DNA from 2 places in the Fundicoccus sp. Sow4_D5 genome. Region 1 is predicted to be linked to the other one. Evidence: riboswitches for the same ligand, from Rfam matches in the RefSeq annotation. Region 1 holds a riboswitch; the other holds the start of a gene.

Region 1 (4,880 bases):
AGCCAATAGTTATCCCATGAATTTCTTCTGGTGAGATTCTATAGCCCACAATAAAGTTATTTTCGAAATGTTGGACTACTTGTTTAACTTCTTCCACAACCGCCAATGGAAAATTCATGCGTTTGTCAAAGCTACCACCCCAATTATCGGTGCGATGATTTGAGTAGTTAGAAAAAAATTGTTGAATGAGGTAATGATTGGCGCCGTGAATTTCGACTCCATCAAATCCTGCCTCGTACGCTCGTCGAGTGGCTTCACCAAAGGCTTTGATTGTCGCTTTAATTTGTTCATCGGTCATTTCTGTTACAGGATAGTCTAAAAAGTCAAAATCCAGAACGCGTTTGTTGGATTGAAAACACTTCTCTCTTGGATTTCTATTTTTGATGTACTGATTTTTTGCATCATCAATAGTTTGTCCTGTCAGTTGGTTTTTTAGTTCCAAAGCAACCATGGGAATGCCATTGATTGACAACACCATGTCCAAAGTATAGTTTCGGTCACTTTCATAAGAAAACTGTCTGATGACTTCCATTCGATTTGCTTCGTACATTCTTATTGTTTCTGTATTTAGTGTTGACTCTGGTTTGAATGCAATCAGCTTGTGTACCCACCCTTATTTAGCAAATAGTGTTCAATATCAGTAAACCCCATTGATTCATTAATTGTCCAGAAGTAGGCATCATTTAAATTCATATCATCCATCAAATTAAATATCTCATCATAAAAGAAAAGGATCTTACTAATTTATCCATAGAAAACGCCACAATCTTTAGATGTATCATCTGAAGGAAGGGCTATAAAACATCGAGATTGACAACGTTTTTTTTATGAGCTATGATATCATCTAAGCAAAGGGGAATCACTAGAGTGATTGAGACTGGATGTATGCCGGGACTCTTATTACCTGATCACGTTAGTACGTGCGGAGGGATTGCAGACTTAAGAAGACTTAAGCCTCCTTTGTGTATCAAAGGGGGTATTTTTATGCAAAAAAATTCGTTAACTGTTTATATAGAGGCTGGGGTGATTGCGACTTTGGCCTTTATTATCTCACTGTTTCCTATCGAAGGAACAGGCTTCGATATCGCTTTGGGCTCGATTCCCATTACATTGTTTTGTTTACGTCGAGGGTGGAAAGCAGGGATATTTACTGGGCTTTTATGGGGCCTACTGACGATTATTCTAGGCGGAGCTTCAATTATCCACCCTATACAAGTGGTGCTAGATTATCCAGTAGCTTTTGCTTTTAATGGGCTAGCAGGAATTGTGGCTCCGGCACTTCAACAGGCAACCGCTTCGGGAAATCAGAAGAAAGCAACTTATTATATCTTTTTGAGTACTTTTATCGGGACTCTAGCTCGTTACTTCTGGCACTTTATTACTGGGGTTTATTATTGGGGCCGGTTTGCTCCAGAAGGTTGGTCTGTTGGCTTTTATTCCTTTGTATTTAATGGAGGATCTGTCATTATCACAACAGTAATTGCTGGTCTAGTTTTATTGCTTCTGTACCGGCAAGCTCGGCATTTATTTGTCGGTGAATTGGCATGATAATAAATGCCCATGATCACCTCAGTCATTATCCATCGCTGGAGAAGGCATTGGCGGACTTTGAAGTCTTAAACATGACAACTTTAGCGGTTAGTGAGTCTGTGTCTGACTATCAATCCATTCCAGACCATCCACTCATCTTAAAGGGATTCGGAATTCATCCTTGGAAGGTGACGCCAACTACATCTTTAGACAATATTGAACCTTATATTCAGGATTGTGATTTCATCGGTGAAATTGGTTTAGACTTCCACTGGGCAGAAGATACAACGGCTTACCCGCGTCAATTGGAAGTTTTTGAATATTTTCTAGCGGAGGCAAAAAAGCACCAAAAAATTTGCAATATCCACACAAAAGGAGCTGAAAAAGAAGTACTTGCCTTGCTACAAAAGCACCAATTACATGGTCAAATTATCCACTGGTATAGTGGGCCTTTGGACTTGGTGACTGATTATTTGGAGCTAGGCTGTTTCTTTACGATTTCTGTCGATGCAGGGCATTCAACCTTGACCGATCAGCTGATTAATCTTATTCCAACACAGCAGTTATTATTTGAAACCGATGGCCCTACTGCCCTAGAGTGGGTCAATGGTACGCCTTCTTGGCCTGATGAAATCTTACGAATTCAAGCCTATGTGGCTCAATTGAAAAGTTGTTCATTGACTGAGTTGGAAGTGGGTGGGCATTTATTGATGGAACAACTCAAATAAATAACTTTACTCTTCGAATTTGTCCACATCCGATATTTCAATCACATTTAGCTTAGGCTGTTTAACAGCGTCGGAGCGTATCAATTTAGTCAAGCTTCGGCTGAAATTTTTGGAGTTATGTCGAGGTAAGAAGCTAATTGCTTTTTGTGGAAGGAAATTCTGTGAAGAATCCATGTGATTGAATAAAGGTCTAATTAAGATTAAAAAACACTAAAAAAGTCACCAGTACTCATTAGCATTTTAATGAGAGCTGGTGGCTTTTGGTGTTATTCAAGAAAATGAACAAATGCTTTTATCTTAATGTCGTCATTACTTCGTTTAAAATAAAGCAAACAGACCTAGAAACTCAACACATCACACTATAAAAACGTTATAATCTAAATATATATGTAAGCGAATACATCAATTGGAGTAAAGGAGTCTAAAAATGAAGTAAATCATGCGTAAATCAAAAGTAAGCTGGATAATCGTTAGCCTTGGAGCGGCCATGATAGCTTTAAGCGTCCCAACAGCAAATGCTGAAGAAATAGTAAACTCGGCAGGGAATAATGCAACAATTGAAGCAACAGTGAAGCCAGAAACGAATATTGCTGAAGAATTAGAGAAAGCAACAGAGACTTTGAGTGAAGAATCCTTCACAGAAGCAATGACCGATACATCAAGCGAGGCCTCACCAACCAACTTATTATCAGACACTCTATCAGATAACTTAAGCAAGCCAATTCAAGCTTTTGATGAGACGGTTGACGACACACTAATAGAAGGCACAGATAATGTAGAAACGGAAGTAGCACAAGAGATCCCAAGCAAGAAAGCAACTTCAGAAGCGGATTCTCAATTAGAAGCAAAATCAGAATCGGTAACACAAGAAGTAGCTCCATTAAAAGTGCGTACAATGACTACCACAGCTGAAGCTGCTGCCAAGACGCACACCGTTAAATCAGGAGAATATCTATACCTGATTGCTGGGCGATACGGGATTACGGTTGCTTAACTCAAGCAATGGAACAATTTAACTTCCAACTATATTTATTCAGGCGACCAACTAAAAGTATCAGCCGGTCCAGTGGCTACAAAACCTAGTGACCCAAATACAAGTCAACCAACAGAAAACGAGAACACGGAGACAACAACCAATTCCTATTACACGGTACGTCCGGGAGATTATCTCTGGAAAATTGTAAATCAATACGGCATTACAGTAGCGCAATTAAAAACTTGGAATATCCTAACGTCGAACTACATTTACTCAGGCGATCGCTTTATTGTATCGAAAACGAGTACGACACCGTCATCGACACAGCCTGAGCAACCAGTCGAAACAAAACCCGAGACACCGTCGCCTAATCCATCCACTCCAGCACCGAAAACAACTTATTACACCGTGAAGTCTGGAGACTATTTATGGAAAATTGCAACTCAACACGGGATTACAGTGAATCAATTAAAATCTTGGAACCAGTTAACTAGCAATTATATTTACGCAGGTGATAAATTAGCCGTAACAGATCCAGCTCAAGTAACCACTCCAGTAAAGCCAGAACCTGAAAAACCAGAGCAACCTGAACAACCAGTTAAGCCTGAACCTGAACAACCAGTAAAGCCAGAACCTGAAAAAACTGTTAAGCCTGAAGAGCCCAAAGAGCGAACTGAACCAACTAAGCCCGAAGAGCCAGAAAAACCTGTTGAACCCACAAAGCCAGCAGCCAAATATCACACGGTTAAATCAGGTGAATACTTATGGTTAATTGCTAATCAGAACAATATCACAGTCAATCAATTAAAATCATGGAATAATTTGACTTCAAATTATATTTATTCTGGTGATCGTTTAATTGTCACGGATCCAACTAAAACGGTCCCAACGTCGCCAACAAATCCAACTGATCCTAATTTACCAGAAGGGACGTTAACGGGAACTCATATGGCAGTTCAAGCAGTATTAAACCAATATAAAAATTCGCCAATTCATGTCTTCTATGAAAGTTTAGTCGAAGATGACTTGAGAACGGCGTCTTTAAACGGTGATACAGCCATGTACGGGGCCTCTATACCGAAAATTGTTCTAGTTGCTTATACTCTGGAGCAAGTTGAAAAGGGCAATCTATCTTGGGATATGCCCTTGAAGTATACATCAAGTATTTATAATTATACGGAGTCATACGCTTGGGGCGGTAGTGGAACGATTCAATATGAGAACTATCAGAATAAAACGTATACCTTGCGGGATGTCTTGAATCGTACGATTGTCAATTCAGATAACTTAGGTAGTAACATGTTACTGCATTATGTAGGTTACCGTGATAAAGCTGATTTCAACCGCTTTACGAAAGAAGTATATGGTGCGCCAAGCTATACACGTAATATGACACCACGCAAAATCAATAAAGTGATGGCCTATATTTATGAACATCCACAACAACAGGCGATGCTGTCTCTAGATAGTACAGATTATGATAAAACGAAGCTAGACACAGTAGCAGCCAATGTCTTCCAGAAAATTGGGGCTTGGTGGCCGTATTATAACCACTCAACAGCCATTGTTGAAAGCTCGCGCCCATACATACTGACGGTCCTATCAGATTACTGGTCAGATAGTTCTATTGCAACCCTCGCCAAGAA
Region 2 (4,880 bases), on a different contig from region 1:
TGATCTTAAACGCGACTGTTCTTTTGAATAGCCTTGAATAAGCAAGGGTAACATAATATTTTCAATGACTGATTTATGTTGGAAAAGCATATCCTTTTGTAGCATATAGCTTATTTTCCCTTTTATTTGATCAGTCCCATCTATTGTGATGCTACCAGATTGCAATTCTAAATTACTGGCGATCAAATTAAATAACGTTGTTTTACCTACACCACTTGTTCCTAGAATACCAACAGTCTGTTGTGGTTTGACAGTCATATTCACATCATGTAAAACAGAATGATGTTCGAATTGATAATTAATTTTTTGAATAGTTAACACGTTAATCCTCTAAATATTCATTTGTAAAATAGTTACCTAGTGTCAAATCAACCTCAACTAAATCATTTTCATATAACCACTTATAAAATTGATTCCATCTTGATTCGTCTATATGTCCCCATTGTGATGGTTCTTCTGCATATTGCTCACTAATCCATATTTGAGAAGCAAGCACCATGTCTTTTTGGCTCTCCAATTCTGGTGCATTTTTGATTAGAATCTCAGCTGATTCTTCTGGATGCTCCATAGCATACTGATAGCCTTTTTTAATCGCTTGAATGACTTTCGTCGCTTGATCTCCTTGCTGTGACAAATAATCATTATTAGCAATTATAATGGGTGAGTAAAAATCTAATGCTTCAGCATAATCTGCGAAGTAAAAGAAATTACTTGCTACCTCTTGATAGTCAGCCATTATTCCATCCCATGCATAATAAATCCATGCAGAGTCAAACATCTCGTTGGCTAGACCTACCACAGAATTATCTGCTTGGTTAGGTACTAATTTGACAGCCTCATAATTTCCACCTTCTTGATTCACCAAAAATTGAATCATTGCTAATTCAATTGGGTCATTCCAAGTACCATAACTTTTGTCAGTTAAATCTTGAGGTGCTTTAATTTCAGCAGCTTCATTTGAAATGACTCCTGACGTATTGTGTTCTAGAATAGCCGCGACAGCTGTTACTGGTAAACCACCCGCAAAACGCGATGCAATTGAATCTTGGAAACTAATACCAAATTCTGCTTGGCCTAAACCGACTAATTCGGTTGTACTACCTTCTGGTGGTCGTCTAATTGTGACATCTACGCCTGCTTCTGTAAAATAGCCTTTTTCAACTGCTACATATAAACCAGTATGGTTGGTATTGGGTACCCAGTCTAAAATGAAATCGACAGAGTCATTTTCAGCGACAGCAGATACAAGTGTTACCTGGCTAATTGAGAATAATAAACTTAATGTAATAACTGATTGTACAAGTAGATTAAACATTTTTTTCATTTATGATAGCTCCCTTAAAATCTTATCTTACGTTCTCTATACATCCATGGGATAAACACTCTTTCTAAAAGCGAAACAACCCACATAAAAAACAGACTAATTAACGAAATTAGAACAATAACTGCGAACATTTTGTCATAAGCAAATGCTTTTTTAGTTTGAATCATGTAAACTCCTAAGCCTTCAAAGCCCCCCAGCCATTCAGCTACGACTGAACTGACAAAAGCATAGGAAACACTGACACGTAACCCACTAAAAAAATATGACAAACTATTGGGTAATTTGACATGTAAAAGAACTTGCCATAAATTTGCTCCCATTAATTGCAACAAGCGAACAGCGTCTTGATCACTATTAGCAAATCCATTTAAAATACTAATAATAATTGGAAACAGTGTGGTTAAAACAACCAAAACAATTTTAGGTGTCATATCATAACCTAGTAACAATACTAATATGGGTGCGATAGCAACCGTCGGTATCGTTTGAGTCACAATTAACATTGGATAAAGTGCTCGATTTAACCATTCGATTAAATCCATTACAATTGCTAATATAAAAGCCAAAACAATTCCGATTCCTAAACCAATAAAGGCTTGTAATAACGTCACTCGGCTGTTGTCCCAAAGATTGGCACGATCATTAACTAATGCTGTAATTATCTGACTTGGAGTGGGAATGATGAATCGTGGTAGCCACCCCATGTATCCGCTAAACTCCCAAAGTAAAATTAGCGTCAGTCCAAAAATTAATCCTGCATATTTATTGGCGATGTTTTGATACTTTTTCATCGATACCCAACACTTGCCCCTCTGCGTCATAGCTAATTTTAACGTTTGTAAAAATTTTGTGATGGTGTGAACCGGCTACTTCAATCGCACCTTTTAATATAGCCATCAATTCATCAAATTCACCCTCAATAGTGGTTTCAAAAGCACTTAACTCAATACTTTTAGCATTCACTCTCAAATAGTCGATTACCTTATCGACCGTATTAAGAACTGTTGCTTGATCCGTTTGCTGTGGTAAAATTTGAATAGCTAAACTACAATTTGACATACAAAAAAAACCTCCCTATTCTTTTCACACAAATGCGCAAACATAGAAATAGACAAGTTTATCCACCATAATATATATATGAAATAAACCACATCCCTACGTAAGTGTTAACTTAATCAGGTTATTAGAGTTCGGGCAAGTCCCATCTCAGCATATTGCACCCCTTGTGTGTTGAAGCCATCATAGCATAAGATAATTTCAAGTACAAGTTAAGCAAACAAATCCGTTAGGACTGATTATGAAAAATCAATCCCAACGGGTCCATTAGTCTTACAACCATTATTTTGCTCATGAATGGTTACACCTTTTACCCCACGGGTCACCGTTCCTGTGGGAGAAGGATTTTCTGGTATATTCCTCACTTTAATCGCAGACAATAAAGCCACCGTTTGTCATAAGATAATATATGGCAGAACAAGGTAAGCATCTGGCACATGTTTTTGTCCTTGCGTGATGTTAAAACCGTTCATGGCCATCTGATCTATTTGTTCAACTTGAACAGGTAAAACTAAAGCGGCTAGTTGATCACCTGTTACTTCAGATATAATATCTAAATCATATTGTCTCGTATACTCATCATTTGAGACAAAAACGAAAATAAGTGACTTTTCACTGATAAAAGATGTTGGACCATGACGAAAGCATTGAAGAGTCGAAAACAGTCGTTACTTTACCAGCGGTCAATTCTAAAATTTTAAGTTGAGCTTCTCGAGCAAGCCCTAAAAACTTCCAGAACCCCAATCTATCACGCGGTCAACGTCAGTTTTCACGATTACTTAAACCTCTCTAGAAAAGGCTGTACTTGCCATCTTTATTACTGATTTTACATAATCTTCTTCGTCAGTATTATTTGTCATGTCAAACGTTAAAAGAGCTGTCAAAGGTATGCGTATAAAACTCCCTGTCGTAGCGAAACCTTAATCGTTTGATGTAGACGGCTGTAAAATCATAAGGTTTTTATCGTCATCTACAGCGGCTTCACTTTCAGGTGAGTTACCGCTTCTTGCCATCATTCTGATTGCTGTTTAATTTCACGCGTTATAATTTCAGCGTCTAATGAGACTAATTCATCTGTAGTTAAATCACATATACTTTCAAACTCCTATATTTCATCTTAATATTCAATCTGGCTTGTCCATGAGGTCGTAGTTCTTTGAATGACTTCATTTAAATTTTGAATGCTTTCGCGACCTTTAATTTGCAATCATTTGACAGCGCTTATTGACCACCCGATATAAATCCATCGACTGAAAGCTTCCAAATTGCTCGAGCCCATAATACGTCATTAACGCGATATCTGCTTCATTAGCACACTCTAGAGTGTGTTGGAACAATTCAGCATAGATTCCTCCATCTTAGTGTTTAATAAATTTCAATTCGACTCTCGTTTTGAGCTCATATTAATAGGGGGTAATTACCACCCTTTTACAGGAGCTTTTTTGGCAGTATTACTCGCACGATATTACGAGACATTCATGTTGATAAGTCCTTTATTAGGGTTTACGCCATTCATCAGAATAATCTTTACAATGCGAATACTGATGAAGGAATTATCGAGCGTTTTATATTAGAAAACACAGGAAAAACCTATATTGTTGCAGAAAAAAGCAAATTCAATCAAACCGCTTTTTATCATTGTTATGATCTTTCTTTAGCAGTTATGTTGCTAATTGATCGTCAATTTTCTAAAGATTTACTGACAAGTTACTCATAATTCGTCAAGGTCAAACCTGCATAATGAAACTATAACACCTTGGACATTCTAAAAATGAATGCGCCAAGGTGTTATAGTTTACTAGAATGAAGCCTTCCCTTCGATTATTATTAAGACCGGATCATTACTCATTGTAACAATCAATGGTTTTGCTTTTTCGATTAAATTTTTAAACACATCGAGTTCTAATGAAGCACGGTGAGCCGCTTGATTCTCCCACAATTCATGCATATAATCAGCGTCAGGTTCTTCTTCATTCACACCAACGAAATAACAGTAACAGTTATCCACAGCTTCCATTGCTTTGGAAGCTTCTAATAAATACTGTCTTAATAAGGCGTCTTTACCGGAACTGGCGACAAATTTTCCGTTAATAGATTATCTATTTATCTCATTATCCTTCTCATCACAAAAACTTCTTCAGTATTGGTTATAAATATTGCTCGACTGCATTATAAAACGCTCGGCGATCAGCTTCTGGCACCATACTTCCTCCGGTTGCCCACGATATGTGATTTGCCTCTTTCATTTTGTTTTCCAAGCCTTTTTCTTTAATATAAGCTTGCCCCTGAACACTACTAAACAAACGGGCGGGGCCGGTCACTCCGACGACAGCTGCCGGCTCTAACGCAATCTCTTTTATATCAACTAATTTTCTTAAGAATGTAAAATTGTCTTTTTCAGAAACGGTATACCCGCCATCAAAAAAGTCATGCATTAATTTTGCCACAAAGCCCGATGTTCTTGGAACGGCTAAACCATCCATATTTGTTAAGCTGCCAT

Evidence for each region. A riboswitch is a leader RNA that binds a small molecule or an ion and turns the genes downstream of it on or off. The one in region 1 is predicted to bind thiamine pyrophosphate.
Region 2: another riboswitch for thiamine pyrophosphate. It lies ahead of ACTQ45_RS09410 (thiamine-binding protein); the one in region 1 lies ahead of thiT (energy-coupled thiamine transporter ThiT).

The regions. Positions count from the first base shown of each region.
Region 1 is NZ_JBQKLF010000010.1:87,864-92,743, forward strand. Features, by position in the region: gene ACTQ45_RS11135 (oxidoreductase) at 1-550, opposite strand, end outside; TPP riboswitch at 843-948, shown strand; gene thiT (energy-coupled thiamine transporter ThiT) at 985-1,548, shown strand; gene ACTQ45_RS11145 (TatD family hydrolase) at 1,545-2,258, shown strand; gene ACTQ45_RS11150 (LysM peptidoglycan-binding domain-containing protein) at 2,698-3,252, shown strand; gene ACTQ45_RS11155 (LysM peptidoglycan-binding domain-containing protein) at 3,325-4,880, shown strand, end outside.
Region 2 is NZ_JBQKLF010000007.1:136,104-140,983, forward strand. Features, by position in the region: gene ACTQ45_RS09395 (ABC transporter ATP-binding protein) at 1-321, opposite strand, end outside; gene ACTQ45_RS09400 (ABC transporter substrate-binding protein) at 323-1,324, opposite strand; gene ACTQ45_RS09405 (ABC transporter permease) at 1,339-2,115, opposite strand; gene ACTQ45_RS09410 (thiamine-binding protein) at 2,087-2,383, opposite strand; TPP riboswitch at 2,460-2,558, opposite strand; gene ACTQ45_RS09415 (hypothetical protein) at 2,620-2,745, opposite strand; partial or broken gene agaS (SIS domain-containing protein) at 2,898-3,144, opposite strand; partial or broken gene ACTQ45_RS09425 (DeoR/GlpR family DNA-binding transcription regulator) at 3,825-4,097, shown strand; gene ACTQ45_RS09430 (putative quinol monooxygenase) at 4,179-4,472, opposite strand; gene ACTQ45_RS09435 (D-serine ammonia-lyase) at 4,528-4,880, opposite strand, start outside.